2 regions of the Allobosea sp. FG18 genome follow, and region 2 is predicted to be linked to the other one. Evidence: predicted binding sites of a transcription regulator. Region 2 holds the regulator's gene; the other holds the start of a gene.

Region 1 (15,201 bases), on a different contig from region 2:
TTCGCCGGACGCGATGCTGTTCTTCCATCGCCTCAGGGCCGATTTCGGCAAGGGCGCGGTCGAGCGTCTCTTGACCACCTTCCTGCACGACCCCGACAAGAAGGTGCCGTTCCGTATCGTCCAGGAAGGCACGGAAAAGCGCTACCTGACCGGTGCCGATTTCGATCCTGAATCGATCCAGCCGATCGGCGGCAAGTTCTGGATCGGCGAGGAATTCGGCCCCTATCTCATCCGCGTCGACGCCACCGGCAAGGTCGAGGCGGTGTTCGAGACACAGGTCGACGGCAAGCCGGCCCGCTCGCCCGACCATTACGCCATCACCACGCCCGGCGCGCCCAATGCTCCCATGCCGGCTTTCAACGTGCGCCGTTCCAAGGGCTATGAGGGCATGGCGCAGTCGCCGGATGGCCGCTTCCTCTATCCGCTGCTCGAAGGCCCGCTCTGGAACGCCGAAACCAAGGGCAACGAGGAGGTCGATGGCAAGGAAGTGCTGCGCATCCTCGAATTCGATGTCGCGGGCGAGAAGTGGACCGGCCGCTCCTGGTTCTATCCCCTTGAGCAGAAGGGCAATGCCATCGGCGATTTCAACATGATCGACGGCTCTACAGCGCTGATCATCGAGCGCGATAACGGCGAGGGCACCGCCGACAAGGCTTGCGCTGCTGGCCAGAAGGGCCCCGACTGCTTCCACGACCTCGCCAAGTTCAAGCGCATCGTGAAGATCGAGTTGACCGAGGCGAATGTCGGCAAGCCCGTGCGCAAGATCGGCTTCATCGACCTCATGAAGATCGCCGATCCCGACGGCAAGGCGAAGCAGGGCGCCATCGACGGCGTGCTGCCCTTCCCGTTCTTCACCATCGAGAACGTCGACGTGGTCGATCGCGCCAATGGCATCATCGTCGTCGGCAACGACAACAACTTGCCTTTCTCCTCCTCGCGCGATCCGAAGAAGGCCGACGACAACGAACTGGTCCTGCTTTCGGTCAAGGACCTGCTCGACGCGAAGTGAATTCACTCACCGCGGTTCGGTCGTGCCGCCGCGCAGAAGACATCGCTGCACAGGTGACGGGCTTCGGTCGGTCACCTGTCGTTCCCAATATGTTCTTGAAATATTATCGACCTGATCGTATAATAATCGGGACCTGGCGCCTCATGCGCGAGGCGTAGTGGTTGGATGATCGTCACCGATGGAGGTGATCATGATGACCTCGAATATGAAGACCGGACGGACGCAGGACTGGCTTAACCTGATCCTCGCCGCGCTGCTGTTCTTCTCACCCTGGTTCATGGGCTATACCGGCGATGTGATGCCGGCGCGCAATGCCTGGATCGTCGGCGCTGTGCTCGCATTGATCGCGATCGCCGCGATTTCGGCCTTTGCCGAATGGGAAGAGTGGCTGAACCTCGCGCTCGGGCTCTGGTTGGTGGCCTCGCCCTGGATGCTCGGCTTCACGACCCATCTCCACGCGTTCTGGAGCCATCTCCTGGTCGGTTTGCTGATCGCGGGGATTTCGGCCTGGGCAGTGTGGGATTATCGGCACGAGCCGCACGCGACGGCTTGAGCAGCTTGCTCTGCTCCGATCCGAAGGTTCCCGGCGCGCCCGAATTCCGCTGTGCGCCGGGGGCTTTGTCTGCGCTGAAAGCTCAAGCGATCCGCTTGTCGGCGGAATCGCAGAGGTCGTTCTGGATGCAGCGCAGGCATTCCGGGCGCAGCGCCTTGCAGGTGTAGCGCCCGTGCAGGATGAGCCAGTGATGGGCGTGTCGGCCGAATTCGGGCGGCACGGCCTTTTCCAGCCCGAGTTCGACCTGCAGCACGTTCTTGCCCGGCGCGATGCGCAGGCGGTTGGCGATGCGGAAGACATGGGTGTCGACGGCGTGGGTGATCTCGCCGAAGGCGATGTTGAGCACGACATTGGCGGTCTTGCGGCCGACGCCGGGCAGGCTCTCCAACGCCTCGCGGGTCGCCGGCACCTCGCCGCCGAACTCGGCGATCAGCCTCTCGCAGAGCGCGATCACGTTCTTCGCCTTGGTGCGGAAGAGCCCGATCGTCTTGACGTACTCGCGCACGGCCTCCTCGCCGAGCGCGAGCATCTTCTCCGGCGTGTCGGCGATGGCGAAGAGGGCGCGGGTGGCCTTGTTGACGCCTGCATCGGTCGCCTGCGCCGAGAGCACGACGGCGACCAGCAGCGTGAAGGCGTTGGTGTGGTCGAGTTCGCCCTTGGGCTCGGGATTGGCGGCCTGGAAGCGGCTGAAGATCTCGCGGATCTCCGCCGGCTTGCGGGCGCGCGGCAACGTGATGCGCTTTGCCGGCGCAGCCATGCGAGGGGGCCTGTTCCGCTGATCCATGACGGCGTTATAATCGTCGCATGACCACCGGCAAGAGCCTTGGCAGCGAGATCGCGGACGCGTCGCAGCGGCCGGTCTTCGACGCCACGATCACGCCGCATCGCTCGCTCGGCCGGAACGGCTTCCGCATCGTGATGACGCTGGTCTGCCTGGCGAGCGTGATCTCCTCGATCCCCTTCGTCGTGCTCGGTGCCTGGCCGGTCGCCGGCTTCTTCGGGATCGATGTCGTCGCGCTCTTTGTCGCCTTCCACGTCAATTTCCGGCATGCGCGCGCCTTCGAGCGCATCGTGGTGACGCCGCTGGAGGTCTTCCTGCGCAAGGTTTCGCATCACGGGCGCGAGACGGTCTGGCGCTTCAATCCGATCTGGACAAGGCTCGAACGCCAGACCGACGAGGATTACGGCCTGCTCGGCCTGAAGCTGGTCTCGCGTGGGCAGAGCGTCGCGGTCGCCGCCGCGCTCTCGCCGCATGAGCGCGCCGGTTTCGCCGATGCGCTGGGTTCCGCCCTGTCGAGCGCCCGCCGCGGGCCGGATTACGGGGCGCCCTGAGCAGGACCGGCCTGGGCGAGCCAGATCGTATGCCCGCCGCAGCTTTGGTCCTCCACGATATGGTCGATGACCGAGAAGCCGTTCTGCGCGAGCAAGGTCCGGTACTCCTGTGGGTCCAGGCTGCCATGATAGAGCGCCTCGCCCTCGAAGCTGCCGATCGCTTCGCCATGCGCCGGACCGCTGGTGAACATCAGAGCCGCCCCCGGTGCGGCATGGTTCGCGAAGACCTTGAACATCCCGCGCTGATCATCGGGCGTCAGGTGGAAGAACGAATCCCAGGCGATCAGTCCGCCGAAACGGCGTCCAAGTGCGAGCTTGCGCATGTCGGTGACCTGCCAGTCGCCCTCGGGAAAGCGCTCCCGGCACAGGGCGATCATCGCCGCGGCGGAATCGACGCCGGTGACGGCATGGCCCTGTTCGCTGAAATGGCGAGCGATCGGCTGGCCTGTGCCGCAGCCGATATCGAGAATCGCCGCGTCGGGTGCGAGCAGGGCCCGGAAACGCGCGAGCCAGGGGCCTTCCATCAGCAGCTTGCCGCGCAGGCCGTCATAGGTGGCGGCATGGCGCTGGTAGAGATCGATGATCGCGTCGGCGGGAGAAGTCATGGCCCTATCAGCCCTCATCCTGAGGAGGCCCGCAAGGGCCGTCTCGAAGGATGTTCCCGGAGGCTCCTGAACCATCTGGACCATCCTTCGAGACGCCGCTTCGCGGCTCCTCAGGATGAGGCTGATCAGTGAGGACGATGTGGAGGGCAACCCCGCCCTTGCCAGCTTTCGGGTGGGAACGGCATGGTGGAGACCCTAGATTCGCATCATGACGAATGATGCGAGGCTCCCATGAACGCTCATGCTTCCATGAAAACGGCGATGACCCCGACGCGCTTCTCCAATGCGGTGCTGGCGCGTGCCGCCGAGGCCATGCCGAGCGAGGCCGATTTCCCGGCCGTCGCGCCCGGCTCGGATTACGACACCGTCCGGCGTATCCTCTCCTTCATCACCCATAACTGGCGCGAGCAGCCGACGATCGAGGCGATCGCGGAGGCCGCCGGCGCGACGCCGACCGATGTCCATCATCTCTTCCGGCGCTGGTGCGGGCTGACGCCGAAAGCCTTCCTGCAGGCGATCACGCTCGACCATGCCAAGGGGCTGCTCTCCGCCTCGGCCAGCATCCTCGATACGGCGCTGGAAGTCGGACTCTCCGGCCCCGGCCGCCTGCATGATCTCTTCGTGACGCATGAGGCGATGTCGCCCGGCGAATGGAAGACCGGTGGTGAGGGCTTGAAGCTCTCCTACGGCTTCCATGTCTCACCCTTCGGCGAGGCGCTGGTGGTGATCACCGATCGCGGCCTCGCCGGCCTTGGCTGGGTCTCGAACAGCGCCGATGGCGGCAAGGTCGTCGGCGGCCGCGCCGAGGCGCTGGCCGACATGATGCGGCGCTGGCCCCATGCCGATTATCACTACGACCCGGTGCTGACCGCGCCCTATGCCGGCCGCATCTTCGAGCCCAAGGCCTGGTCGCCCGAGACGCCGCTGCGCGTCGTGCTGATCGGCACCGATTTCGAGGTCCGGGTCTGGGAGACGCTGCTGCGCATCCCCGTCGGCTGCGCCACCACCTATGGCGAGGTCGCCAGCCATATCGGTAAGCCGAGCGCGGCACGCGCCGTCGGCATGGCGGTCGGCAAGAACCCGATCTCCTTCGTGGTGCCCTGCCACCGCGTCATCGGCAAGTCCGGCGCGCTGACCGGCTATCACTGGGGACTGACGCGCAAGCGCGCCATCCTCGGCTGGGAAGCCGGGCAGACGGCGGCTGGCTGATATATAGAGCGTGCCCGTGTTTCTCCGAACCGCAGGTACGCTCTAGTTCTTTGTTTTATCGCATTTTCTTCACGCGAACCGGTATCCGCTTCGCTCGAGAATGCTCTACCGCCTACTTCCTGAGATACATGTCCCAGCAGGGCGCGAGCGCGATCCGCTCGCGCCCTTCGAGCGCGGCGGCGAAATGGCTGCGGATCATCTCGCGCGGCGTCGTCACCGGGCATTTCGGCATCAGCATCGCGTCCGTCTGCCGGAGGGCCTCGATGGTCCCCGGCTGGAGGTCCGGCGTGCTGCGGCCTGGGTCGACGCCGACGGGCACGACGCGCGGCGGTGAGCGCTCCAGCAGGCGGTTCAGCGGATCGACGAAGTCGAAGGTGAAGAAGCCGTTGAGCTCGCGCTTGTTGGCGGCTTCCCAGGCCTTGATCGCGGTGATCGCCTGCTGGATCTCGAGCATCCAGGTCGCCTGATAGTCGATCTCCGAATAGAGGATATAGGAGGGCAGGATGTCGCGCTGGATCAGGTCGCGATAGCCTTCCGGCTGCGTCGCATAGTGGTCGAGCATCGCCGCGGCGCGCGCGGCGATGTCGCGCTTCACGCTGATGCGGCCGAGGGGGCCGAGATCGGGCACGTCGAGTGCGACATAGGTCGCCGCGCCCATCACCGCACGCATGCCCCGCTCCAGGCAGATCACGGCACTCGGCAGCGTGACCGCGAGCGTCAGGACGAGAACAACCGGCCGCATGCGGTCCTCGCGCCGCTCCCACCAGTCGAGCAGCAGCGGCAGCAGGATCGGCCACAGCCCGATGAATTCGAGCGAGCCGGTGTTTTGCGTCTCGAACAGGGCGAGCGCGAACAGGCCGGCCGCGAACCAGCCGATCGGTGCATCGGCCAGCGCCCGCCAGCCGGCGAGTGTCGCCGGCAAACCATCGCGCCAGGAGGCATAGGCCAGCACGGCGAGCAGCAGCAGCGACGGCCCGATCACGTTGAACTTGACCGAGGCCACGGTCAGGAAGCGCGGCAGCAGCGTATCGGTGTTGAGGCCGAGCAGGGTCAGGATATCGATGACATAGGCGGAGCTCAGCCCGGTCGCGAGCTCCAGCACGCCCAGCGCGAGGATGACGAAGCCGGCGGCGATGACCGCATCGCGGAAGCGCATCCGCCCGCTGAGCGTGGCATAGCCGACGAGCAGCGTGCCGGAGACCGCGCCGGTGATCTTGGTCAGGAACAGCGCCAGCATCAGCGCGGCCACGAGCCCGACCTGCAAGCCGCGCCGCTGCACGAAGATCAGCGTGGCGATCAGCAGGTAGAGCAGCAGGGCGACATGGCGGTTGTAGAAGCCGTAGCCGTCGAAACCGGGCGAGGGATAGAGCCCGTGCAGGTTGATCGGCAGCGCCGCGAACAGCAGGAAGGGCAGGACGAGCGCGAGCGCCTGCGGCCGGGAGCGCCGGGAGACCTCGCGGGCGATCAGGGCCAGCACCGGCAGCATGACCGGCAGCAGTGCCCAGTTGATCAGCAGCATCGGCTGCGCGTTGGGGAAGAGAATGTCGAGCGCCGCGGCTAGGTAGAAGCCGAGGGGGCCGATCGGCGCGAAGAAATCGATGGTCGGGACCTGGCCGAGTTCGATGCGTTGGATCGCGTCGAGATAGACGACCGTGTCCCAGGCATTCGGCCCGAGCGGCAGGCGCAGGGGCAAGATCAGGCCGGCGATGGCCGCCAGCGCGAAAGCCATGATCCAGGCGAGAGGCGAGCCGGCCACGCGCACCCTCATCCCTTTGCCGTCGACAGGTTTGCTGTCGACCTGGGAGCTCTGTCTCCCGATCTCACTCATCGCCACGCCGAACCCTCCTGGTCCAGCCCGCTCAGTGGCAGAAAATTCTTACCATCCGCCTGACGGAAAGGCAGGTTCTCGTTCTTTTCGTAGAAGATTGGGATGTTTGGACGCACGCATCTGCCACAGGCGCCGTTCGTGTCTGCGCGAAACCACGCCGTCATCCCGGGCTTGCCCAGGGATCCATCGAAGGGCGCCGCGCTCTACGATGGATCCCGGATCTCCGCTTCGCTGCATCCGGGATGACACGGCGGCCGTGAAAATTGCGATCCTGCCGCTCAGAGCAACCCGCGCCCGGCGAGGTAACGCATCAGATGCGAGGCGCCATAGGTCCAGGGCGCGCAGGCGTCGGTGCGCTTCATCCGGTTGACGAGGCTGCCGAGCTCGGGCGCGGCGATGGTGACGATGTCCCCGTATTTATGGGTGAAGCCGCCGCCGGGCGCGTCGCGATCCTTGATCGGCGCGAACATGGTGCCGAGATAGAGCGCCGCCCCGTCCGGATACTGATGATGCGGGCCGATCATCTGCGCGGCGAGATCGGCCGGGTCGCGGCTGATTTTTGCGATCGAGGAGGAGCCTTCCAGCCGGAAGCCGTCTTCGCCCTCGACCGTCAGTGTCACCGTGGTCTGGCGGACATGGTCGAGCGTGAAGCCGGCATCGAACAGGCGGATGAAGGGGCCGACCGCGGCAGCGGCATTGTTGTCCTTGGCCTTGCCGAGCAGGAGCGCCGAGCGACCCTCGACATCGCGCAGGTTGACGTCGTTGCCGAGCGTGGCGCCGACGATGGCACCCGTCGAGGCGACGATCAGCACGATCTCCGGCTCGGGGTTGTTCCAGCTCGAGGCCGGATGCAGCCCGGCATCCGCGCCGGTGCCGACCGTCGACATCGGCGGGGCCTTGGTGAAGATCTCGGCATCCGGCCCGATCCCGACTTCGAGATATTGGCTCCAGGCGCCCTGCTTGATCAGCACCTCCTTGAGATGCATCGCCTCGGGCGAGCCGGGCTTCAGCTTCGACAGGTCGTCGCCGATGAGCTTGCCGATCTCGGTGCGGATCGTTGCAGCCGCGGCCGGGTTGCCGCGTGCCTTCTCCTCGATCACGCGCTCCAGCATCGAGACGGCGAAGGTGACGCCGGCCGCCTTCACCGCTTGCAGGTCGAGCGGGGAGAGCAGCCAGGGGCGCTTCGGATCGCGGCCATCCACAGGCGTGTTGGCGAGAATGTCGGCTAACGAACCGATCGCCTCGCCCTCGGCTGCGCGCAGGGCTGCGGCCGGGTCGGCGCTCTCGCAGAGATCCCGGCTGGTGGGGAAGCTCCGGGTCACGTCGACGATCTGTCCGCCGCGGAGCGTCACCACGGCCGGGCCGCCGAGATCGGGGCGCCAGACGCGGCCGGCGAGCGCGGCGGCATCGGCATCCGCGGGCAGGGTCGTGGTCACGGCGAGGTCGAGGCTGGGCATGGCGGCATCCACGGGCGGATTCGGGTCGGGAGCGCAGATCAGCCGGTTACGCCGGAATGTGCAAGCGAGAGGCCGGCGCGATTCATGCCGGGCCGGACCCAGACCTAAAGCGGATTGCGCCGGTCGTCATCGATTTGTCATTGAAATGTCGCCTGCGCTTCATGCTAGCTTGCGCACCAACGACAAGAACCGCGGCGGCGCCCGCCCGCGGAAGGGAGACATTCCATGAGCATCAAATCGCGCATCCTGATGTCGGTCGCTGCCTTCGCGCTGGCCGGTGCCGCGCCTGCCCTGGCGCAGACCGAGATCCAGTGGTGGCACGCGCTGACCGGCGCCAACAACGACGTCGTCGTCAAGCTTTCCGAGGACTTCAACGCCTCGCAGAAGGACTACAAGGTCGTACCCGTCTACAAGGGTTCCTATCCCGACACGCTGAACGCCGGCATCGCCGCCTTCCGCGCCGGCCAGGCCCCGCACATCCTGCAGGTCTTCGAGGTCGGCACCGGCACGATGATGTCGGCCAAGGGCGCGATCAAGCCGGTCCACGAGGTCATGAAGGAAGCCGGCGAGAAGTTCGACCCGACCGCCTATCTGCCCGCCATCACCGGCTATTACTCGACGGCCAAGGGCGACATGCTCTCGATGCCGTTCAACTCCTCGTCGATGGTGATGTGGTACAACAAGGACGCCTTCAAGAAGGCGGGCCTCGACCCCGAGAAGCCGCCGAAGACCTGGCCCGACACCTTCGCGGCCGCCAAGAAGCTGAAGGCCGCCGGCTACGACAAGTGCGGCGTCTCGAACGCCTGGGCGACCTGGGCCAATATCGAGCAGTTCGGCGCCTGGCATAACGTGGCGCTCTCGACCAAGGTCAACGGCATGGCCGGCTTCGACGCCGTGCTGAACTTCAACAAGAGCCCGGCTTTCCTCAAGCACTGGACCAATCTGGTCGAGCTGCAGAAGGACAAGACCTATGACTATTCCGGTCGCACCAACAATGGCGAAGGCCGCTTCACCTCGGGCGAATGCCCGATCTTCCTGACCTCCTCGGGCTTCTTCGGCAATGTCAGGGCGAACGCCAAGTTCGACTGGGGCAATGCCGCGATGCCGTATTATCCCGACGTGCAGGGCGCTCCGCAGAACTCGATCATCGGCGGCGCTTCGCTCTGGGTGATGGGTGGCAAGAAGGCCGACGAGTACAAGGGCGTCGCGAAGTTCTTCACCTTCCTCTCGAATGTCGATCGCCAGGTGAAGCTGCATACCGAGTCGGGCTACCTGCCGATCACCAAGGCGGCCTACGAGAAGGTCAAGGCGTCCGGCTTCTACAAGGACAAGCCCTATCTCGAGACCCCGATCCTCGAGCTGACCAACAAGGCTCCGACCGACAACTCGAAGGGCCTGCGCTACGGCAGCCTCGTCCAGATCCGCGACATCTGGTCGGAGGAGCTGGAGGCGGCGCTGAACGGCCAGAAGTCGCCGCAGGCGGCACTGGATGCGGCGGCCGAGCGCGGCAACCAGATGCTGCGCCAGTTCGAGCGCACCGCGGCCCGCTAAACGCTTAGCTCTTGCAAACCCAAGGCCATCCCGGACACTCTCCGTCCGGGATGGCCGTCTCGTTCCAGGGAAGCCGATGCAGAAGAATGCATACTTCAAGGGGCTGACGATCCCCTTCCTGCTGCTTCTGCCGCAGCTCGCCATCACCGTCGTGTTCTTCTACTGGCCGGCGACCCAGGCGGTCTGGCAGAGCTTCCTGCTCGAGGATGCCTTCGGCACATCGACGGAATTCGTCTGGTTCGAGAACTACCAGATGCTCTTCGCCGATCCCGGCTACCTCAAGGCCTTCATCAACACGGCGGTCTTCTCGACCTTCGTCTGCGTGTTTTCGCTCTCGATCGCGCTGCTTTTCGCCGTGATGGCGGACCGCCAGATCCGGGGCGCCGAGGTCTACAAGACGCTGCTGATCTGGCCCTATGCGGTGGCGCCCGCGATCGCCGGCGTGCTCTGGATCTTCATGTTCGATCCCTCGCTCGGCATGCTCGCCCGCGGCCTGCAATCGCTTGGCGTCCCGTGGAATCCGCGGCTCAACGGCAACCACGCCATGCTGCTGGTCATCCTGGCCGCGACCTGGAAGCAGATCAGCTATAATTTCCTGTTCTTCCTCGCCGGCCTGCAATCGATTCCGAAAAGCGTGATCGAGGCGGCGGTGATCGACGGCGCCCGGCCGATGCGCCGATTCTGGACCATCGTCTTCCCGCTGCTCTCGCCGACGACCTTCTTCCTGCTCGTCGTCAACATCGTCTACGTCTTCTTCGACACCTTCGGCATCATCGACACGGTGACCGGCGGCGGCCCTTCGGGCGCGACCGAGACGCTGGTCTACAAGGTCTTCTCGGACGGCAAGGGCGGCTCCAATCTCGGCGGCTCGGCGGCCCAGTCGGTGCTGCTGCTGATCATGGTGATCGGGCTGACGGCCGTGCAGTTCCGCTTCATCGAGCGCAAGGTCAGCTACTGATGTCCTCCGTGCTCTGGATGGACCTCACCGCGGAGGAACTGCGCGCCAAGGCGGCGACGGACACGATCGTCGTCCTGCCGGTGGCTTCGATCGAGCAGCATGGCCCGCATCTGCCTGTCGGCGTCGACACGATCCTGTGCAGCGGCGTCTGCAAGGCGGCGGCCGAGCGCGCCGGCGATGTCGACGTCGTCGTCGCGCCGACCTTGTGGTGCGGCATGGCCGAGCATCACATGGCCTTCGGCGGTACCTTCACCTTCGATATCCCGACCTATCGCGCCGTGCTGCTCGCCTTCCTCAGGAGCATCGAGCGCCACGGCTTCCACCGCGTGCTGATCGTCAATGGCCATGGCGGCAACATCGCCGCGCTCACCGCCTTCCTGCCTGATTTCGCGCGCGAGACCCGGCTGCATGTCGAGGCGACCACCTATTTCATGCTGGCGCAGGACGCGTTCCCGCCCTTGCTTGAAGACCAGAAGGGCGTCCAGCATGCCTGCGAGGTCGAGACCTCGATGATGATGGTGCTGGCGCCGGGCTCGGTGCGCGAGCCGCGCCTGGCCGAGGCCTTCGGCGCCCGCGACGGCCTGCCGGGGCGGCCGACCGTCTCGCGCCACCGCTCCTTCCGGGAGATGACCGAGACCGGTGTGATCGGCGATGCGCGCCGTGCCACGCCCGAGAAGGGCCAGGCCTGCCTCGATGCCTGTGCGGACGCGCTGGCCGGATTGCTGCGCGAAATGGGAAGGGCCGCCTGATGGTCGAAGACCGCCGCCTGGGCGACGCGATCGCCTATGTCATCCTGACGATCGGCGTGCTGATCGTCGCCTTCCCGGTCTGGCTGACCTTCGTCGCCTCGACCTGGGACGCCGCGACCGTGATCAACGGCCAGATGCCGCTCTATCCCGGCCCGTATTTCCTGGAGAACTACAAGCGCATCCTGTTTGTCGGCACGTCGAGCACGACGCGCGAGCCGGTGATCGGGATGATGGTGAACTCCTTCATCATGGCGATCACGATCGCGCTCGGAAAGATCTTCATCTCCGTGCTCTCGGCCTATGCAGTGGTCTATTACCGCTTCCCGTTCCGCATGGCGGCGTTCTGGATCATCTTCATCACGCTGATGCTCCCGGTCGAGGTTCGCATCTTCCCGACCTTCAAGATCGTCTCCGACCTGAACATGCTCGACACCTATCAGGGCCTCGCCATCCCGCTGATCGCCTCGGCGACGGGCACGCTGCTGTTCCGGCAGTTCTTCATGACGATCCCCGACGAATTGCTCGAAGCCTCGAAGATCGACGGTGCCGGCCCCTTCAGGTTCTTCAAGGACACGCTGCTCCCGCTCTCGATGACGACGATCGCCGCGCTCTTCGTCATCCAGTTCATCTATGGCTGGAACCAGTATCTCTGGCCGCTTCTGGTGACGACGAAGGACTCGATGCAGACCATCGTCATCGCCATTAAGAAGATGATCGTCACCGCCGACGCCCTGACGGAATGGCAGCTCGCCATGGCCACGGCCATGCTGGCGATGCTGCCGCCCGTCTTCGTCGTCATCGCCATGCAGAGGCTCTTCGTGAAGGGCCTGGTCGAAACCGAGAAGTAATCCGCGAATGGCCCAGGTCACTCTCAGCAACGTCAAGAAGGTCTATGCCGGCGGCGTCGAGGCCGTGAAAGGCGTCTCCTTCGACATCCCCGACGGCGGCTTCTGCGTGCTCGTCGGCCCCTCCGGCTGCGGCAAGTCCACGCTTCTGCGCATGGTCGCCGGGCTGGAGACGATCTCGTCCGGCGAGGTCGCGATCGGCGAGCGCGTCGTCAACCAGGTCGAGCCGGCCGACCGCGACATCGCCATGGTGTTCCAGAACTATGCGCTCTACCCGCATATGAACATCTACGACAACATGGCCTATGGCCTGCGCAACCGCGGCACGCCCAAGGACGAGATCGACAAGCGCGTCAAGGAAGCCGCGCGCATCCTCGCGATCGAGCCCTTCCTGGAGCGCCGGCCGCGCCAGCTTTCCGGCGGCCAGCGCCAGCGCGTCGCCATGGGCCGCGCCATCGTGCGCAAGCCGCAGGTCTTCCTCTTCGACGAGCCGCTCTCCAATCTCGACGCGAAACTCCGCGTGCAGATGCGCGTCGAGATCAAGAAGCTGCAGCGCGCGCTGGGCGTCACCTCGATCTACGTCACCCACGATCAGGTCGAGGCGATGACGCTCTCCGACAAGCTTGTCGTGATGAATGCAGGCCAGGTCGAGCAGATCGGCCTGCCGGCCGAGGTCTATCGCAAGCCGGCGAGCAAGTTCGTGGCGACCTTCATCGGCTCGCCGCCGATGAACATCCTGCCCGGCCTCGTCGACGGCTCCGGCATCGTCGCGCTCGGCGACACCATCATCGAAGTCCGCGACCTGCGCGAGGACCTGACGGCACAGTCTCCGGTCGAGGTGGGCTTACGTCCCGAGGATGTCGAGATCGCCTCGGAAGGGCAGGCGGGCTCGCTGCCCTTCGATGTCGAGTTCATCGAGGAACTGGGCGCGACCCAGCTCTTCCACGGCAAGCTCTCGGGCCACCCCTTCGTGATGCAGGCGGCGACCGGGGAGGTCGCGGCGCAGGAAGGCCGGCTCTGGATCACCGTCGATCCCGACAAGGTCCATGTCTTCGATCCGAAGACGGGAGCAAGGCTGGGGAAGGGCTGAGCGGCGCATTTCGCGCTCTTCGTCATGGTCGGGCTCGTCCCGACCATCCACGTCTTCATTTGTGTCATGCGGTGTTCAAGACGTGGATGCTCGCCACAAGGGCGAGCATGACGGCGGTGTTTCCACGCTCGACGAAAATCGCCTCAAGCCGCCAGATCGGCCACCAGCGCATCGAGCAGCAGTGCCCCGTCCGGTGTCGCGGCGAGCCGGCCGCCATCACGCTCCATCAGCAGCTTCTGCTCGATCAGGCTGGCGATGCGTTTCGCATTGAGTGCGCGTCCGGCCAGTGCCTTGAACACCTGGGGATTGATACCCTCGACGAGGCGAAGCCCCATCAGCAGGTATTCGTCGCCCTGCGCTTCCTCGGATAGTCGCTCGTCCTCGACCAGCGCATGGCCCTCGGCCTCTACCCGCTCCAGCCAGATCTCCGGTCGCTTCTCGGTCGAATGTGCCATGCGGCCCTGCGCCGTCACCAGCCTGCCATGGGCGCCGGGGCCGATTCCGGCGTACTCGCCATAGTGCCAATAGACGAGGTTGTGCCGGCACTCTGCCCCCGGCCGGGCATGGTTCGAGATCTCGTAGACCGGCATCCCGTGCCTGGCCGTGATCTCCTGCGTCGTCTCGTAGAGCGCAGCGCCCGCATCATGGTCGGGAATGGCGAGCTTGCCGGAACGGAACAGCCGTTCGAAGGCGGTGCCGGGCTCGATCGTCAGCTGGTAGAGCGAGAGATGTTCGGCCGCATGGCTGATCGCCAGCTCCAGCTCGGCGCGCCACAGGGCGGGCGTCTGCAAGGGCGAGCGGGCATAGATCAGGTCGAAGGAGTAGCGCTCGAAATACTGGCGCGCGATCGCGACGGCGGCGAGCGCCTCCTCGGCCGAATGCATCCGGCCGAGCGCCTTGAGATCGGCATCGTTCAGCGCCTGCACCCCGAGCGAGACGCGGTTGACGCCGGCCGCCCGGAAATCGCGGAAGCGCCCGGCCTCGACGCTGGTCGGATTGGCCTCCAGCGAGACCTCGCAATTGGGGTCGACAGCCCAATGCTCGCCGATGGCGTCGAGGATCGCGCCGACCGTGCGGCCCTCCATCAGCGAGGGCGTGCCGCCACCGAAGAAGATCGAGGACACCGTGCGGCCCGGCACCAGCGCGGCCCGGTGCGCGATCTCGCGGCGGAAGGCGGCGATATAGCGCTGCTGGTCCGGCGGCTGCAGCCGCACATGGCTGTTGAAGTCGCAATAGGGGCATTTGGCCAGGCAGAACGGCCAGTGCACATAGACGGCGAAGCCCGCATCCGCGGTCGGATGCAGGAGCGTTGGCCGCTCCGTGAGGGCGGCCGGGGCGCTCAAGAGGGCTTCCTCAGGCAGGTCGCGGCGAGCACATGGAAGGCGCGCGCGCGATGCGACAGACCGGGCGAGCCATCGGCCGGAATGCCGTGCTTCTCTTCAGCCGACATCTCGCCGAAGGTCTTCTCATACCCGTCCGGCAGGAAGATCGGGTCATAGCCGAAGCCGCCGAGGCCCCGCGCCTGCTCGGTCACCGTGCCGAAGACGCGGCCTTCGAACAGCTCCTGATGGCCGTCCGGCCAGGCGATCACCAGGGCCGAGACGAAATGCGCCTTGCGTTTCTCCGGCGTGATCGCGCCGCGCTTGGCGAGTTCCATCTGCACCCGCCCGATCGCCGGGGCGAAATCCTTGCCCGGTCCCGCCCAGTTGGCAGAGAACAGGCCCGGAGCGCCGTCGAGCGCGTCGATGCAGATGCCTGAGTCGTCGGAGAGCGCCGGCAGCCCGCTGGCGCTTGCCGCGGCGACAGCCTTGATCGCCGCGTTCTCCGAGAACATGGTGCCGTCCTCGACCGGCTCGGGCAGGCCGAGTTCCCCGGCCGAGACGAGCTCGATGCCGTAGGGCGCCAGCAGGTCGCGCATCTCGCGCAACTTGCCCTGGTTATGGGTCGCGATCACGAGCTTGCCGGTGAGGAGGCGGTGCTCCGACATCTCTTCTTATCCTCTGGAACCACGCCGT
Region 2 (15,201 bases):
TCAAGTCCTGGGGAGGACGTCGATGACCGATAGCATTCTCAAGCCGACCCGTCGTGTGCTGCTGGCCGGTGGCGCCGCCGCGATCGCCTCGCCCTTCGTGCTGCGCAAGGCGCAGGCGCAAGGGGCGTTCGACTGGAAGAAATTCTCCGGCCAGTCGATCGACGTGCTGCTGGTCAAGAACCCGCGCTCCGACCTGATGCAGGCGGCGGAGAAGGAGTTCACCGAGCTCACCGGCATCAAGGTCTCGGCCGAGCAGGTGCCCGAGCAGCAGCAGCGCCAGAAGGCGGTGATCGAGTTCGCCTCGGGCAAGCCGAGCTTCGATGTCAGCGGCATCTCGCTGCATGTGCAGAAGCGGATGGCGGCCAAGGGCAAGTGGTTCGAGAATCTCGAGCCCTTCATCAAGAACCCGTCGCTGACCGCGCCCGATTTCGACTTCGCCGATTTCGGCGCCGGCCCGGTCGCCTATGCGCGGCAGGCCGATGGGGCGCTCGATACGATCCCGTTCTTCGTCGATTACTGGATGGTCTACTACAACAAGGAGCTCTTCGACGCGAAGGGCGTGGCCTATCCGAAGACGATGGACGAGATGTTCACCGTCGCGCAGAAGCTGCACGATCCCGCGAAGGGCGTCGCCGGCTTCGTCTCGCGCGGCCTGAAGAACGCCAACGTCCCGGTCTGGACCTCGCTGATGCTCGGGCAGGGCATGGAGACGACCTCGCCGGACGGCAAGCTGCAGACCGACACGCCGGAGGCGATCTGGGCGGCCGATCTCTATCGCAAGCTCAACAAGGAGACCGGGCCGGTCGGCCAGGTCGGCTTCAACTGGAACGAGTGCCAGACCACCTTCATGCAGGGCCGCGCCGCGATGTGGCTCGACGGCATCGGCTTCGCCACGCCGCTGGAGGACCCGACCAAGTCGCGCATTGTCGGCAAGGTCGGCTATGGCGTGACGCCGCCGGGGCCGAAGGCGCATCATGCCGGCATGTTCGCCGACGGCATGGGCATCTCGCGCGGCTCTTCCAAGAAGGAGGCGGCCTGGCTCTACCTGCAGTTCATGACCAACAAGAAGAACCAGATCGCCATGCTCAAGGCCGGCGCGGGCGCGCCGGGCCGTTCCTCGGCCTATCTCGATACCGAGACGATCGCGCAGTCCAAGTTCGGCAAGCAGTATTTCGACTGCCTGCTGGCCTCGGCCAAGATCGCGCGGGCCGGCCTGCCGCAGATCGTGCCGGTGACCGAATTCCGCGACGTGTTCGGGGTGGCGCTGACCAATGCGATCGGCGGAGCGGATGTCGCGGCCGAGCTGAAGAAGGCGACCGAGACCTTCGCGCCGGTGCTCGCCAAGAGCGAGCAGGGCTGAGGCAACTCAAGGCAGGAAGCGTCATGGTCGGGCTTGTCCCGACCATCCACGTCTTCGCTGACCGAGGTCCGTGTTCAAGACGTGGATGCTCGCCACAAGGGCGAGCATGACGATGGGTTTTAAGTGAAGCAGACCACATGACCAGCACGTCCCTGCCAGCCGATCTCGCCAGCCCGGCGCCTGCGGGCGCCGCTTCGGCCTCGGCGGATTTCACGCCGCGCTATTGGCTGTTCTCGCTGCCGGCGGTGCTGGTCATCGGGGCCGTGATCGTCTTCCCCTGGCTGTTCACGCTCTACATGTCCGGGCAGGACTGGAAGATCGGCGGCGGGGTGGAGTTCGTCGGCCTCGGCAATTTCGTCGAGCTGATGAAGGATCAGCGCTTCATCGAGTCGATGGGGCATACGGCCTATTTCACCGTGCTGGCGGTGGTGCTGCCGATCGTGTTCGGCACCGCGGCGGCACTGGTCTTCCATCGCGAGTTCCCGTTCCGGGGCCTGCTGCGCACGATCTTCGTCATGCCGATGATGGCGACGCCGGTCGCTGTCGCGCTGGTCTGGACGATGATGTTCCACCCCCAGCTCGGCGTGCTGAACTACCTGCTCTCGCTCGTCGGCATCGGACCGTCCGGCTGGGTCTACGAGCCGTCGACGGTGATCCCGACGCTGGTTCTGGTCGAGGTCTGGCACTGGACGCCGCTGGTCATGCTGATCGTGCTCGGCGGATTGGCCGGGCTGCCGCGAGAACCCTACGAGTCCGCGCTGATCGACGGTGCCAATGACTGGCACATGTTCCGGCATATCACGCTGCCGTTGGTCTGGCCCTTCATCATGGTGGCGATCGTCATCCGCACCATCGACGCGCTGAAGGCCTTCGACACGATCTTCGTGATCACGCAGGGCGGGCCGGGCACGGCGTCGGAGACGCTGAACATCTTCCTCTATCTGCAGGCCTTCCAGTTCTACAAGATCGGCTACGCCTCGGCCGTCGTGGTGATCTTCTTCGTCATCATCATCATGCTCTCGCTGCTGCTGCTCTATGCCCGGCAGAAGTCGAAGTGGAACGCGTGATGAGTGAGTCTATCAGCTTCATCGCCTTGGCTCTTCGTGTGGATGTCCACGCACCGTCATCCCGGGCTTGCCCCGGGATCCATCGGAGGGCTCGGCGCTCTACGATGGATCCCGGAGCTCCGCTTCGCTCCATCCGGGATGACGGCGTCCTTTCTTGCCGCAGCGTGGCGAGGGGAGAGCGTCCATGAACCGCACGCTCAAAAAGTTCGGCTTCTGGGCTTCGGTTTTCGTGCTGGTCTCGCCGGCGGTGCTGGTCTTCCTCTGGATGATCTCGCTCTCGCTCAAGAACGAGCTCGACAATACCGCCTTCCCGCCGGTCTTCATCCCGAACCCGCCGACGCTGAAGAACTATGTCGATGTCTTCGCGCAGAACAATTTCGGGCTCTATCTCTGGAACTCGATCCTGGTCACGGGCGGGGCGGTGCTGCTCGGCCTGCTGGTCGGCGTGCCCGCCGGCTACGGCATCGCGCGCGGCAAGGCGCATAAGTTCGCGGTGCTGATCCTGGTCGCGCGGATGACGCCGGCCCTGTCCTACCTGATCCCGCTCTTCCTGTTGTTTCAAATCACAGGATTGGTGGGCTCCATTACGGCGTTGGTGATCACCCATCTCGTCATCACCATCCCGATTATCGTCTGGATCATGATCGGGTATTTCGAGAACGTTCCGATGGAACTGGAGGATGCCTCGCGCATCGACGGCGCCACGACCTGGCAGGCCTTCCGCCATGTCGCGCTGCCGCTGGCCAAGCCCGGCATCGTCGTCGGTGGCATCCTCGCCTTCATCTTCTCCTGGAACAACTTCATCTTCTCGGTCGTGCTCGGCGGCAAGGCGAGCCGGACGTTGCCTTCGGCCGTCTACAACTCGCTGACCTTCGAGCAGATCTCCTGGGGACCGCTGGCGGCGGCGGCGCTTCTGGTGACGCTGCCGGTGCTGCTGGTCACCGTCGTCGCCCAGCGCCAGATCGTCGCCGGCCTCTCCGCCGGAGGTCTCAAGGACGGCTAGCAAAGGCCTCGGGAGCTGCTTGCGGGCAGTTCTGTCTTCATACTAACATGTCAGTCAACGCTCAGTCCTGAAAGCTCATTCCATGGCCTCCGACCAGACCCGCTTCGGCCTTTCCTGCGCGATCACCACCCCGATGCGGGAGGGCGGCGGCATCGACCTGCCGCGTCTCGTCCACCATGCCCGGCACGTGCTGGCGCGCGGCTGCGATTCCGTCACACTGTTCGGCACGACGGGCGAGGGCGCCGCACTGGGTCTTCCGGCGCGCACCGCGATGATGGGCGCGCTGATCGGGGCGGGGATCGATCCGGCCAGGCAGATCTATGCCGGTATCGCCGCGGCCTCGATGCATGAGGCGGTGGAGCAGGCGCAGCTCGCGCTCGATGCCGGGGCAAAGGGGTTGCTCGTCGCGCCGCCCTTCTACTTCAAGGGCGTCAGCGATGACGGGCTCTATGCCTGGTTCTCGCAGTTCTTCGAGAAGCTGGGGCCGGCGGCGCGTAATGTCGTGCTCTACCACATCCCCTCGGTGACGGCGGTCGACATCAGCATCGCGCTGGTCGAGCGGTTGAAGACGGCGTTTCCGGGGCTGGTCATCGGGGTGAAGGATTCCTCCGGCAGCTATGCCAATACCGAGGCGCTGCTGAAGGCGCATGGCGAGCTTGCCATCCTGGTCGGCGACGAACGCCAGCTCGCCAAGGCGGTGCGCAATGGCGCGCAGGGCACGATTTGCGGCGTCTCCAACCTGGTGCCGGAGCTGGTGCGCCCGATGGTCTATGAGGGCAAGGACAGCCCTGTGGTGAACGCGCTGGTCGACGAGATCTGCTCGCATCCGGTGCTGGCGGCGGTGAAGGCGCTGGTCGGCCATATCCATGGCGATCCCGGCTATGGCGCGATGCGCCCGCCGCTGGAGGCTTTGGATGCGGCGACCCGCAAGCGGCTCTTCGCCGCCTTCGATTCGATCACGCAGGCGAAAGCGGCCTGAGAAGGAAACCGGAAGGAGAGACCGTGAACGAGCCGGAGCAGGAGCCGCGCGAGGGCGAACCGCTGAAGCTGCGGGAGCGCGCCTATGCCTCCTTCACCGAGCGATTGCTGGCGCGCGAGATCAAGCCCGGCCAGTTCGTGACACAGCGCGAACTCGTCGCGATGACCGGCTTTCCGCTCGGCGCCATCCGCGAGCTGGTGCCGCGACTGGAGGCGGAGGGGCTGATCAAGACCGTGCCGCAGCGCGGCATGCAGGTCGCCCATGTCGACCTCAACCTGATCCGCAACGCCTTCCAGTTTCGGCTCTTCCTGGAGAAGGAGGCGACGGCGCTCTACACCCAGAACGCCACCGACGACGAGATCGCCGAGCAGCGCGCGCGTCACGAGGCGATCATCGCGCGGGCCGAGGCCGGCGGAGACGAGCGCCTGATCGAGGATGCCGAGGATGTCGATCGCCTGATGCACGAAGCGATCATCGACCATCTCGACAACGACATCGTCAGCCAGGCCTTCCGCGTGACCTGGCTGAAGATCCGGCTGATCCGCCAATACGAGACGCGCATCCAGAACCACATCCTGGTGCCGGTGATGCAGGACCATCTCAAGATCATCGCCGCGATCGAGAGCCGCGATCCCGAGCGCGCCGCGGACGAGATGAGCATCCATATCGGCAACGCCCGCGCCCGGGCGATGCAGTACTGACGAGCGCGATCGTCATGGCTGGAGGAAACGGACCAGGCGATCGGGTCTTGAGGCGGCCGAGATGCTACCCGCCCTCGGGCTCGCCGCCATCATCGAGATAGCGGCTGACCGGAATGACGATCTCCTCGTCCAGCGTGCCGATCGCCGACTCGTCCTTGTCCTTGTAGGGGACCATGCGCAGGACATGGCGGATGGCGTTGAGGCGGGCGCGGAGCTTGTCGTTGCTGCGCACGACATGCCAGGGCGCGGCCTCGGTCGAGGTGCGGGAGAGCATTTCGTCGAAGGCGCGGGAGTAGTCGTCGAAGCGCGGGATGGATTCGAAGTCGATCGGCGAGAGCTTCCAGCGCTTGAGCGGGTCGTGCCAGCGGGCGTGCAGGCGCGTCATCTGCATCTCGCGCCCGATGGTCAGGAAGAGCTTGATCAGGCGCACGCCGTCGCGCGCGAGCATACCTTCAAAGGCAGGCGCCTCACGCAGGAAGTGCTCGGTCTCCTCGGGCTTGCAGAAGCCCATGACGCGCTCGACGCCGGCGCGATTGTACCAGGAGCGGTCGAAGAACACGATCTCGCCGGCTGTGGGCATCCGCACGGCATAGCGCTGGAAATACCATTGGCCCCGCTCGGTGTCGGAAGGTTTTGACAGGGCGACGATGCGGGCCTGGCGCGGATTGAGATGCTGGGTGAAGCGGGCGATGGTGCCGCCCTTGCCGGCGCCGTCGCGGCCCTCGAAGACGATGACGACGCGCTCGCCATGCTTGCTCGCCCAGCGCTTCAGCTTCTGCAATTCGATCTGCAGCGGTTCCATCTCGCGGTTGTAGCGCTTGCGCTTCATCCGCTTGCCATAAGGAAAATTCCCGCTGTGGTAGGCGGCGTCGATGATGGCTTCCGGCAGGCTGTCGGCCTCGATATCGAAGTCTTTCGCCTTGCTGGATTTGGTGCGGGTCTTGGCCGGCTTGGCGTGATCTTCCGACGGCACGACGATCGGTTCCTTCACGTGCGAACCCGAGAATTTCTTCGCCATCGGCAGGCTCCTCTTTCACAAGCAGCCTAGCCGGCTAGAGCAATTCCGCAATTCCCCGAATGGCGCGATAGCTCCAGCTCCTTGTTTTGTCGCATGTTCGCTGACGCGGCCCTTCGGTTCTTCACGCGAACCGGTGTCCACTTCGCTCGAAAATGCTCCGGGTCGCGGAAGGGAATTGACGCCTGCCGCGCTTCCGCTCAGGAAGAGGCCCCGTCGGCATCCGCCGTCTGTCTCCGGGCTTCCCATGGTCGATCTCTCCGCTTCCAATGCCGCGCTGGTGCGGGACGTGATCGAGGCGATCGGTGCGCCGGCCGTGCTGCTCGACGGACAGGGCGTGGCGCAGGCGCTGAGCCCGGCCATGCAGGCGCTGATCCCCGGTGTTGCCGTCGGCAAGCTTCTCGCGCTGGTGCTGCGTGACCCCGATCTCAACGATGCGATCGAGCAGGTGGCGCTGGAGGGCGGCCGCAAGACCGTCGAGCTCGTCGAGCGGGTGCCGGTCGAGCGGACTTTCCGCATCCATATCGCCGCGCTGCGTGACAGCGGCCTGCGCCATGCGACGCTCTTGACCTTCCAGGACCTGAGCGAGCAGCGCGTGATCGAGCGCATGCGCGTCGATTTCGTCGCCAATGCCAGTCATGAATTGCGTACGCCTCTGGCCTCGCTGCTCGGTTTCGTGGAGACCCTGCAGGGGCCGGCGCGCAACGACGAGCGGGCGCGGGAGCGCTTCCTCGCCATCATGCGCGAGCAAGGCCTGCGCATGGCCAGGCTGGTCGATGATCTGCTTTCGCTGTCGCGGATCGAGCAGCGGGCCCATGTCGCGCCGGATACCCCGGTCGATCTCGCCGGCATCGCCCGCGAGATCGTGGATTCACTGACGCTGATGGCGCGCGAGCGCGATGTCACGCTGGCGCTGAAGACGCCGCGCGAGGCGCTGCAGGTGCCGGGGGACCGCGACGAATTGCTGCGCCTGATGGAGAACCTCGTCGAGAACGCGATCAAATACGGCAAGCCCGGTGGGGAGGTTGCGATCACCGTCGAGACCGGCGAGAGCGAGGCCAGCTTCAGCGTACGTGACCACGGGCCGGGCATCGCGCCGGAGCATCTGCCGCGCCTGACCGAGCGCTTCTACCGGGTCGACACCGCCGCGAGCCGCGAGACGGGCGGCACCGGCCTGGGCCTCGCCATCGTCAAGCATATCGTGCTGCGCCACCGCGGGCGCCTGACGATCGAGAGCAAGCCGGGCGAGGGCGCGACCTTCAGGGCGATCCTGCCGCGTTTCGCGGCCGGGCACGCCAACGGCTAAGCTTGGGTGACGCTTGGCGGTTTCGAGCGACCCGCTTGTCATTCCGGGGCGCGCCGCAGGCGCGAACCCGGAACCCACGACTGGGTTCGCGTTCGCGATCATGCGGTTGCCAAGGGCTCGCCTGGTCGTGGGTTCCGGGTTCTCCGCTGCGCGAAGCCCCGGAATGACAAGAGTGGTGCCAGCTGGGAGGATTCCCGATCATCCACGTCGGCCAGCCCGTGCATGACAGGCCTTCGTGACAGCTTTCATGACGGATTGTCATTTGGCTGTCATACAGAGGGTGTTCTGACAGGGCCGCTAGATAGAGCGACCAGATGAGGACATCTCACATGCGCAAGATTCTCGTTCTCGCGGCCGTTGCCGCCGGGATCGCCGGTTCCGCCCAGGCTGCCGACATCACCGGCGCCGGCGCGACCTTCCCCTTTCCGATCTATGCGAAGTGGGCCGAGGCCTACAAGAAGGAGACGGGCACCGGACTGAACTACCAGTCGATCGGCTCGGGTGGCGGCATCCGCCAGATCAAGGCCAAGACCGTCGCCTTCGGCGCCACCGACGCCCCGCTCAAGGGCGAAGACCTGACCAAGGACGGCCTGATCCAGTTCCCGACCGTGATGGGCGGCGTCGTGCCGGCCGTGAACATCGCCGGCGTCGAGCCGGGCAAGCTCAAGCTCTCGGGCGAGATCATCGCCCAGATCTACATGGGCGACATCAAGAAGTGGAACGATCCGAAGATCGTCGCGCTCAATGCCGGCGTCACCCTGCCGGACGCGAACATCAACCCGGTCTACCGTTCGGACGGCTCGGGCACGACCTTCGTGTTCACCGACTACCTGTCGAAGGTCTCGGCCGACTGGAAGTCGAAGCTCGGCACCAACACCGCCGTGCAGTGGCCGGTCGGCATCGGCGGCAAGGGCAATGAGGGCGTCTCCGCCTCGGTCAAGCAGGTCGCCAACTCGATCGGCTATGTCGAATATGCCTATGCCAAGCAGAACAAGCTCTCCCATGCCCTGGTGAAGAATGCCGACGGCAACTTCCCGGCGCCGGAAGAGAAGGCCTTCCAGGCCGCCGCCGCCAACGCCAACTGGAGCGAGCAGCCGGGCTTCGGCATCTCGCTCAACAACCAGAAGGGCGCGGAAGCCTGGCCGATCACCTCGGCGACCTTCATCCTGGTCCATGCCAAGCCGGAGAAGCCGGAAGAGGTGCAGGCCGCGCTGAAGTTCTTCGAGTGGGCCTACAAGTCCGGCGACAAGCTGGCCAGCGACCTCGACTACGTCGCCCTGCCGGCGAATGTGAAGGACCAGGTCCGCAATGCCTGGAAGGGCGTGACCGACAATTCCGGCAAGCCGATCTTCTGATCGCTGCCAGCGACACGGGCGAGGCGGGTTTCGATCCGCCTCGCTGCACTCTTCAAGCCCTCATCCTGAGGAGCCCTTTTCGGGCGCTCTTCAGGATGAGGGCTGGGGTCGGGCGGGTAATCCGACGATCCCGGCAACGCCACCGGAGCCTTCGCGGATGACCGCAGCAACCGACATGACGAGCATTCCCGGCGCGACGCCGATCGTGCGGAAGGCGCCGAAGGCGACCTTCGACCTCGTTTTCCGCAATGCCAGCTTCGCGGCCGCGCTGCTGGTGCTGGTGCTGCTCGCGGCCATCATGGCCTCGATGGTGATCGGCGGCTGGCCGGCCTTCCGCGAATTCGGCCTCGGCTTCATCACCTCCAGCGTCTGGGATACGCAGAACGAGCAATACGGTGCCTGGCCGGCGATCGTCGGCACGCTCTCGACGGCGCTGATCGCGCTGGTGATCGGCGTGCCGCTCTCGCTTGGCATCGCGGTCTACCTGACGCAGCTCGCCCCGGCCTGGTTCAAGAAGCCGGTCGGGACCGCGATCGAGCTGCTCGCCGCCGTGCCCTCGATCATCTACGGCATGTGGGGCCTGTTCGTCTTCGTGCCGCTCTTCGCGGCCTATGTGCAGATCCCGCTCTCGAACATCGTCGAGGGCATGCCGATCGTCGGCACCGTGCTTTATGCGCGCTCGCCCTCGGGGCTGGGCATCTTCACGGCTGGTATCATCCTGGCCTTCATGATCATCCCCTTCATCGCCTCGATCACGCGCGACATGCTGGAGCAGATCCCCTCCGTGCTGCGCGAGAGCGCCTATGGCATCGGTGCGACGACCTGGGAGGTCGTGCGCCATGTGCTGGTGCCGCAGGCCGGCGTCTCGATCATCGGCGCGGTGATGCTCGGCCTCGGCCGCGCGCTCGGCGAGACCATGGCGGTGACCTTCGTGGTCGGCAACGCCAACCGGCTCTCGGCCTCGATCCTCGATCCCGGCTCGACGATCGCCTCGCGCATCGCCAACGAATTCAACGAGGCGCTGGGCCTGCAGCTCAACGCGCTGATCGCGCTCGGCTGCATCCTGTTCTTCGTCACCTTCGTCGTCCTCGTCATCGCGCGACTGCTGGTCGCCCGCGTCAAGCGCTACTGAGGCTCAACCCCATGACCATGACGACCACGCCTCGCGAACTGCCTTATCAGCCCTGGGGGCGCGTGCGCCAGTCGCGCCGCACCGCCGACCGGCTGATGAAGGTCATCGCCACCGGCTTCACCTTCATCGCCATCTTCGTGCTGTTCTGGATCCTCGGCATGCTCGTGGTGAAGGGCGTCGGCGGCCTTTCGATCGCGACCTTCACGGCGGTGACGCCCGGCCCCGGCACGGAAGGCGGCGGCATCGCCAACGCCATCGTCGGCTCCTTCGTGCTGACCTTCCTCGGCATCGCGATCGCCACGCCGATCGGCGTGCTGGCCGGGACCTGGCTTGCGGAATACGGCCGCGGCTCGAAGCTCGCCAACCTGATCCGCTTCATCAACGACATCCTGCTCTCGGCACCGTCGATCCTGATCGGCCTGTTCGTCTACGTCATCCTGGTCGAGCCGTTCCGCGGTTATTCCGGTTGGGCCGGCGGCGTCGCGCTCGGCATCATCGCGATCCCGGTCATCGTGCGCACCACCGAGGACATGCTGAACCTCGTGCCCGGTCCGCTGCGTGAAGCCGGCGCCGCGCTCGGCGCGCCGCCCTCCGTCGTCATCACCTCGGTGACCTGGCGCGCGGCCAAGGCCGGCATGGTCACCGGCATCCTCTTGGCGCTCGCCCGCATCGCCGGCGAGACCGCGCCGCTGCTCTTCACCGCGCTCAACAACAATTTCTGGTTCTCGCCGACGCTGGTCGGCGGCGTCTCGAACCTGCCGGTGACGATCTACCAGTTCGCCTCCGCCCCTTACGAGAACTGGCAGCAGCTCGCCTGGGCCGGCTCGCTCATCATCACCGTCTCGATCCTCGTGCTCTCGATCATTGCCCGGCGCATCGTCGCCGGCAGCAAGTGAGCCTGAAACCAACCCGGTCGCGACCGACCTTGAGGACCCATGTCGATGCTTTCGACCCTTGAACTCTCCCCCCAGTCGCTCGATGCCGAGGCGCCCGTCCGGATCGCGGTGAAGAACCTCGATTTCTACTACGGCGAGCACAAGGCGCTGAAGAACATCAATCTCGACTTCCGCGACCGCCACGTCACGGCGCTGATCGGCCCGTCGGGCTGCGGCAAGTCGACCCTGCTGCGCATCTTCAACCGCATCTACTCGCTTTATCCGGAGCAGCGCGCCGAAGGCGAGATCATGCTCGATGGCCGCAACATCATCGGCAAGGACGTCGATGTGAACGAGCTGCGCTCGCGCGTCGGCATGGTTTTCCAGAAGCCGACGCCGTTCCCGATGTCGATCTACGACAACGTCGCCTTCGGCATCCGCCTCTACGAGAAGCCGCCGAAATCGGAGCTCGACGACCGCGTCGAGGGTGCCCTGCGCCGTGCCGCGCTCTGGGACGAGGTCAAGGACAAGCTGAAGAGCTCGGGCATGGGCCTCTCCGGCGGCCAGCAGCAGCGCCTGTGCATCGCCCGCACCATCGCGCAGAAGCCGGAGGTGATCCTGTTCGACGAGCCGACCTCGGCGCTCGACCCGATCTCGACCGGCAAGATCGAGGACCTGCTGGAGCAGCTCAAGAGCGACTTCACCATCGCGATCGTCACGCACAACATGCAGCAGGCGGCGCGCATCTCGCAGTACACGGCGTTCATGTATCTCGGCGAGGTCATCGAGTTCGCGCCGACCAACACGATCTTCATGAACCCCGCCAAGAAGCAGACCCAGGACTACGTCACCGGCCGTTTCGGCTAAGCGACATTTAGTTTCGCATCGGCTTGCCCGAAAACCGGTTTCCACTTTTCGGCCCGATGTGCCGGAGGACAACGCCATGACCGACCATATCGTCCGCTCCTACGACACCGATCTCGAAGGCATCCGCCGCAGCCTTGCCGAAATGGGCGGCATGGCCGAGCGCATGCTGGGCGATTCCACGGTCGCGCTCGTTCGCCGCGACACCGCGCTCGCCCAGAAGATCATCTCGGCCGACCAGCGCCTCGACAATCTCCAGCGCGAGGTCGAGGAGAAGGCCGTGCTCACCATCGCCCGGCGCCAGCCGCTGGCGCAGGATCTGCGCGAGCTGATCTCGGCGATCCGCCTCGCTTCCGACATCGAGCGCGTCGGCGATCTCGCCAAGAACATCGCCAAGCGCGCCGTCGCCATCGCCGGGCAGTTCCAGCCGCCGCATCGCGCGGTCGTCGGCCTCGAGCATATCAGCCGTCTCGTGCAGGCCCAGCTCAAGGACGTGCTCGACGCCTATGCCGCGACCAACGAGCAGAAGGCGCTCGAGGTCTGGAAGCGCGACGACGAGATCGACGCGCTCTACACCTCGCTGTTCCGCGAACTCCTGACCTACATGATGGAAGATCCGCGCAACATCACCTTCTGCACGCATCTGCTGTTCTGCGCGAAGAACATCGAGCGCATCGGCGACCACACCACCAATATCGCCGAGACCATCCATTACCTCGTCACCGGCGATTCCCTCGATGTGAACCGTCCCAAGCTCGATACGACCAATATCGAGGTCGAAGCGGTGACGGGAAACTGAACGAACACGAAGTGCCGTAGCCTTTCCGTCATGGTCGGGCTTGTCCCGACCATCCACGTCTTCGTCCTGGCAGGTGCCGTTCAAGACGTGGATGCTCGCCACAGGGGCGAGCATGACGGCAGGCTCGAATGACGGACGGAAAAGAAGCATGGCCGCACGCATCCTGATCGTCGAGGACGAGGAGCCGCTCACCCTGCTGCTGCGCTACAACCTCGAGGCCGAGGGCTTCGAGGTGGACAGCGTCGCGCGCGGGGACGATGCGGAACTGCACCTGCGCGATCACACGCCCGATCTCGTCCTGCTTGACTGGATGCTGCCGGGCCTGTCCGGCATCGAACTCTGCCGGCGCCTGCGCTCGCGGCGCGATACCGAGCGCGTGCCGATCATCATGTTGACGGCGCGCGGCGAGGAGACCGAGCGGGTTCGTGGCCTTGCGACCGGCGCCGACGACTATGTCGTCAAGCCCTTCTCGCTGCCGGAGCTGATCGCGCGCATCCAGGCGCTGCTGCGCAGGGCGAAGCCCGGTCACGTCGCCGGCCTGCTCGCGGCCGGCGACCTCGAACTCGACCGCACGACGCGGCGTGTCCGGCGGGCGGGGAGCGAACTGCATCTCGGGCCGACCGAGTTCCGCCTGCTGGAATTCCTGATGCAGGCGCCGGGCCGGGTCTATTCGCGCGCGCAGCTCCTCGACGCAGTCTGGGGCCGCGACGTCTATATCGACGAGCGCACGGTGGACGTCCATGTCGGGCGTTTGCGCAAGGCGATCACGCCGGGTGATGCCAAGGACCCGCTGCGCACCGTGCGCGGCGCGGGCTACGCCTTCGACGAGACCTTCGCGCGCAGCGGAGCCGCGTAAGCCTCAGGCGTCCGGCCCGCCCTCGATATCGCCGACCCAGCTCAGCGCCTTGTCATAGTCCTCGGGCTTGAAGGCGCGGACCTTGACGAAGGGGATCGCCGGGTCGAGCAGATCGACGAAGCCGGCGAGCCAGCCCCTGTCGGTGATTACGGCCTCCTTCGGAAAGCGCCTGAGCTCCCAGAGCTTGCCGATGCTGTAGCGCGCGTCCTTCCAGGCCGCGGCGAGTGTCATGTCGGTGAAATCGGTCATGTCGGCGAGGATGCCGAGCTTCTCGTGGCGGGTCAGCCGTGCCTCGATATCGGCTACGATCGCGTCGATATCCTCAGCCGTCAGCGTCCGCGACAGGCGATAGGCGGCGACATGGTCCGGGGCAGGCAGAATGGTGTGCATGGCGCGTCCTCCTTCGCGACAACGCGCGGGCGAGCGGGAGGTTTCGCCGGGCTGGCCTTGCCGAAGATCGGGCGCTATGGCCTCCAAAGCCATTCTTGAAGAGCAGCGCGGGAGGGCGCGACGTTGAGCGCGGCGCAGATCACGAAGGCGGAAGGCGCTGCCGTCACGATCACGCGTGTGAGTAAGCGCTTTGGCCCGCAGATCGCACTGAACGACGTCTCGCTCGCGGTCGAACCAGGGCAGGTCCAGTGCATCATCGGGCCGCCGGGTGCGGGCAAATCGACGCTACTGCGCTGCATCGGTCAAAGCGAGGCGATCGATCAGGGTTCGATCGAGATCGACGGAGAGCCGGTCGAACCGGAGAGCGCGCGCCGTCACCCAACCATCGGCATGGTGTCGCAGCGCCCGGAATTGCTCGACCATATGACCGCCCTGCAGCATGTCATCGAGGGGCCGCTCGCCCTGCTGAGGCGGCCGCGCAGGGAGATCGTCATGGAGGCGATGGCGGCGCTGGAGAGGGTCGGGCTGGCAGATCGGCGCGATTCCTATCCGAGTGAACTCCCGGGCGGGCAGCGGCAACGCCTCGCCATCGCGCGGGCGATGGCGGCGAGGCCGCGGCTGATGCTGCTGGACGAACCGATGGCCGGGCTCGATCCGGACGCCGCGGGCGAGGTTCTCGATGTGATCCGCGGGCTTGCAGGCTCGGGCCTGACCATGATCGTGGCGACGCATGAGCCTAGCTTCCTGCGCGAGGTCGCCGACGACATCGCCTTCATGAAGGGCGGCGAGATCGTCGAGCAGGGAGCGCCCCGGATCATCCTCGTCGCAGCGAAGCAGGCGCGCACACGCGACTTCGTCGCAACTCCGACGGCGTAAGGCCTTTCGCCGCGAGTGCTCGGCGGGCTTGCGATGAGGGCAGGGCTGCCGTAACCCGGTGAGGTCTTTTCTGGATCGCCAGCGCCCGCCGTCATGTCAGCCTCGATCACCGACCGTTATGCCGCCCTGGTCGAGGCGGGCGCCATCGAGCGCGATCCCGCGCAGGTCGCGGTGGTCAAGAAGCTCCAGGCGCTGACCGAAACGCTTGCCGCCCGGCGCCTGGCCCGCAAGGGCAGCGCGCTCGGCTGGCTCTTCGGCAAGAAGCCAGACACGGCGGCGGTGCCGAAGGGGCTCTATGTCTGGGGCTCGGTCGGCCGCGGCAAGACCATGCTGATGGACATGTTCTTCGAGGCAGCGCCGGTGAAGCGCAAGCGCCGCGTGCATTTCCACGAATTCCTCGCCGACGTCCATGGCCGCATCAATGCCTTCCGCCAAAAGATCAAGAGCGGCGAGGTCAAGGACGCCGATCCGATCGCGCCGGTTGCGGCCGCGCTGGCGGAAGAGGCCTATCTGCTCTGCTTCGACGAGTTCACCGTCACCGATATCGCCGATGCGATGATTCTCGGGCGGCTGTTCACGGCGCTGTTCGCGGCGGGCGTGGTGGTGGTCGCGACTTCGAATGT

The links. The regulator PhoB, encoded in region 2, activates phosphate uptake and scavenging genes when phosphate is short. The targets are predictions, from matches to a motif close to TGTCATNNANCTGTCAT.
Region 1: a site for PhoB is predicted at 8,118-8,134, ahead of ugpB (sn-glycerol-3-phosphate ABC transporter substrate-binding protein UgpB). Genes of this name have one in related genera too.

What each region holds. Positions count from the first base shown of each region.
Region 1 covers NZ_JBMDKB010000009.1:66,343-81,543, reverse strand. The annotation lists gene ACODTJ_RS12085 (esterase-like activity of phytase family protein) at 1-1,009, shown strand, start outside; gene ACODTJ_RS12080 (SPW repeat protein) at 1,200-1,562, shown strand; gene nth (endonuclease III) at 1,645-2,319, opposite strand; gene ACODTJ_RS12070 (DUF2244 domain-containing protein) at 2,367-2,894, shown strand; gene ACODTJ_RS12065 (class I SAM-dependent DNA methyltransferase) at 2,879-3,499, opposite strand; gene ACODTJ_RS12060 (methylated-DNA--[protein]-cysteine S-methyltransferase) at 3,812-4,708, shown strand; gene ACODTJ_RS12055 (hypothetical protein) at 4,821-6,464, opposite strand; gene ACODTJ_RS12050 (fumarylacetoacetate hydrolase family protein) at 6,815-7,993, opposite strand; gene ugpB (sn-glycerol-3-phosphate ABC transporter substrate-binding protein UgpB) at 8,219-9,544, shown strand; gene ugpA (sn-glycerol-3-phosphate ABC transporter permease UgpA) at 9,621-10,502, shown strand; gene ACODTJ_RS12035 (creatininase family protein) at 10,502-11,251, shown strand; gene ugpE (sn-glycerol-3-phosphate ABC transporter permease UgpE) at 11,251-12,099, shown strand; gene ACODTJ_RS12025 (sn-glycerol-3-phosphate import ATP-binding protein UgpC) at 12,107-13,186, shown strand; gene hemW (radical SAM family heme chaperone HemW) at 13,330-14,529, opposite strand; gene rdgB (RdgB/HAM1 family non-canonical purine NTP pyrophosphatase) at 14,526-15,173, opposite strand.
Region 2 covers NZ_JBMDKB010000002.1:95,308-110,508, forward strand. The annotation lists gene ACODTJ_RS02640 (ABC transporter substrate-binding protein) at 23-1,360, shown strand; gene ACODTJ_RS02645 (carbohydrate ABC transporter permease) at 1,498-2,427, shown strand; gene ACODTJ_RS02650 (carbohydrate ABC transporter permease) at 2,612-3,430, shown strand; gene ACODTJ_RS02655 (dihydrodipicolinate synthase family protein) at 3,513-4,409, shown strand; gene ACODTJ_RS02660 (GntR family transcriptional regulator) at 4,433-5,110, shown strand; gene ppk2 (polyphosphate kinase 2) at 5,175-6,128, opposite strand; gene ACODTJ_RS02670 (ATP-binding protein) at 6,373-7,431, shown strand; gene pstS (phosphate ABC transporter substrate-binding protein PstS) at 7,761-8,786, shown strand; gene pstC (phosphate ABC transporter permease subunit PstC) at 8,944-9,918, shown strand; gene pstA (phosphate ABC transporter permease PstA) at 9,930-10,814, shown strand; gene pstB (phosphate ABC transporter ATP-binding protein PstB) at 10,854-11,660, shown strand; gene phoU (phosphate signaling complex protein PhoU) at 11,737-12,456, shown strand; gene phoB (phosphate regulon transcriptional regulator PhoB) at 12,605-13,312, shown strand; gene ACODTJ_RS02705 (SpoIIAA family protein) at 13,316-13,702, opposite strand; gene ACODTJ_RS02710 (amino acid ABC transporter ATP-binding protein) at 13,826-14,578, shown strand; gene zapE (cell division protein ZapE) at 14,672-15,201, shown strand, end outside.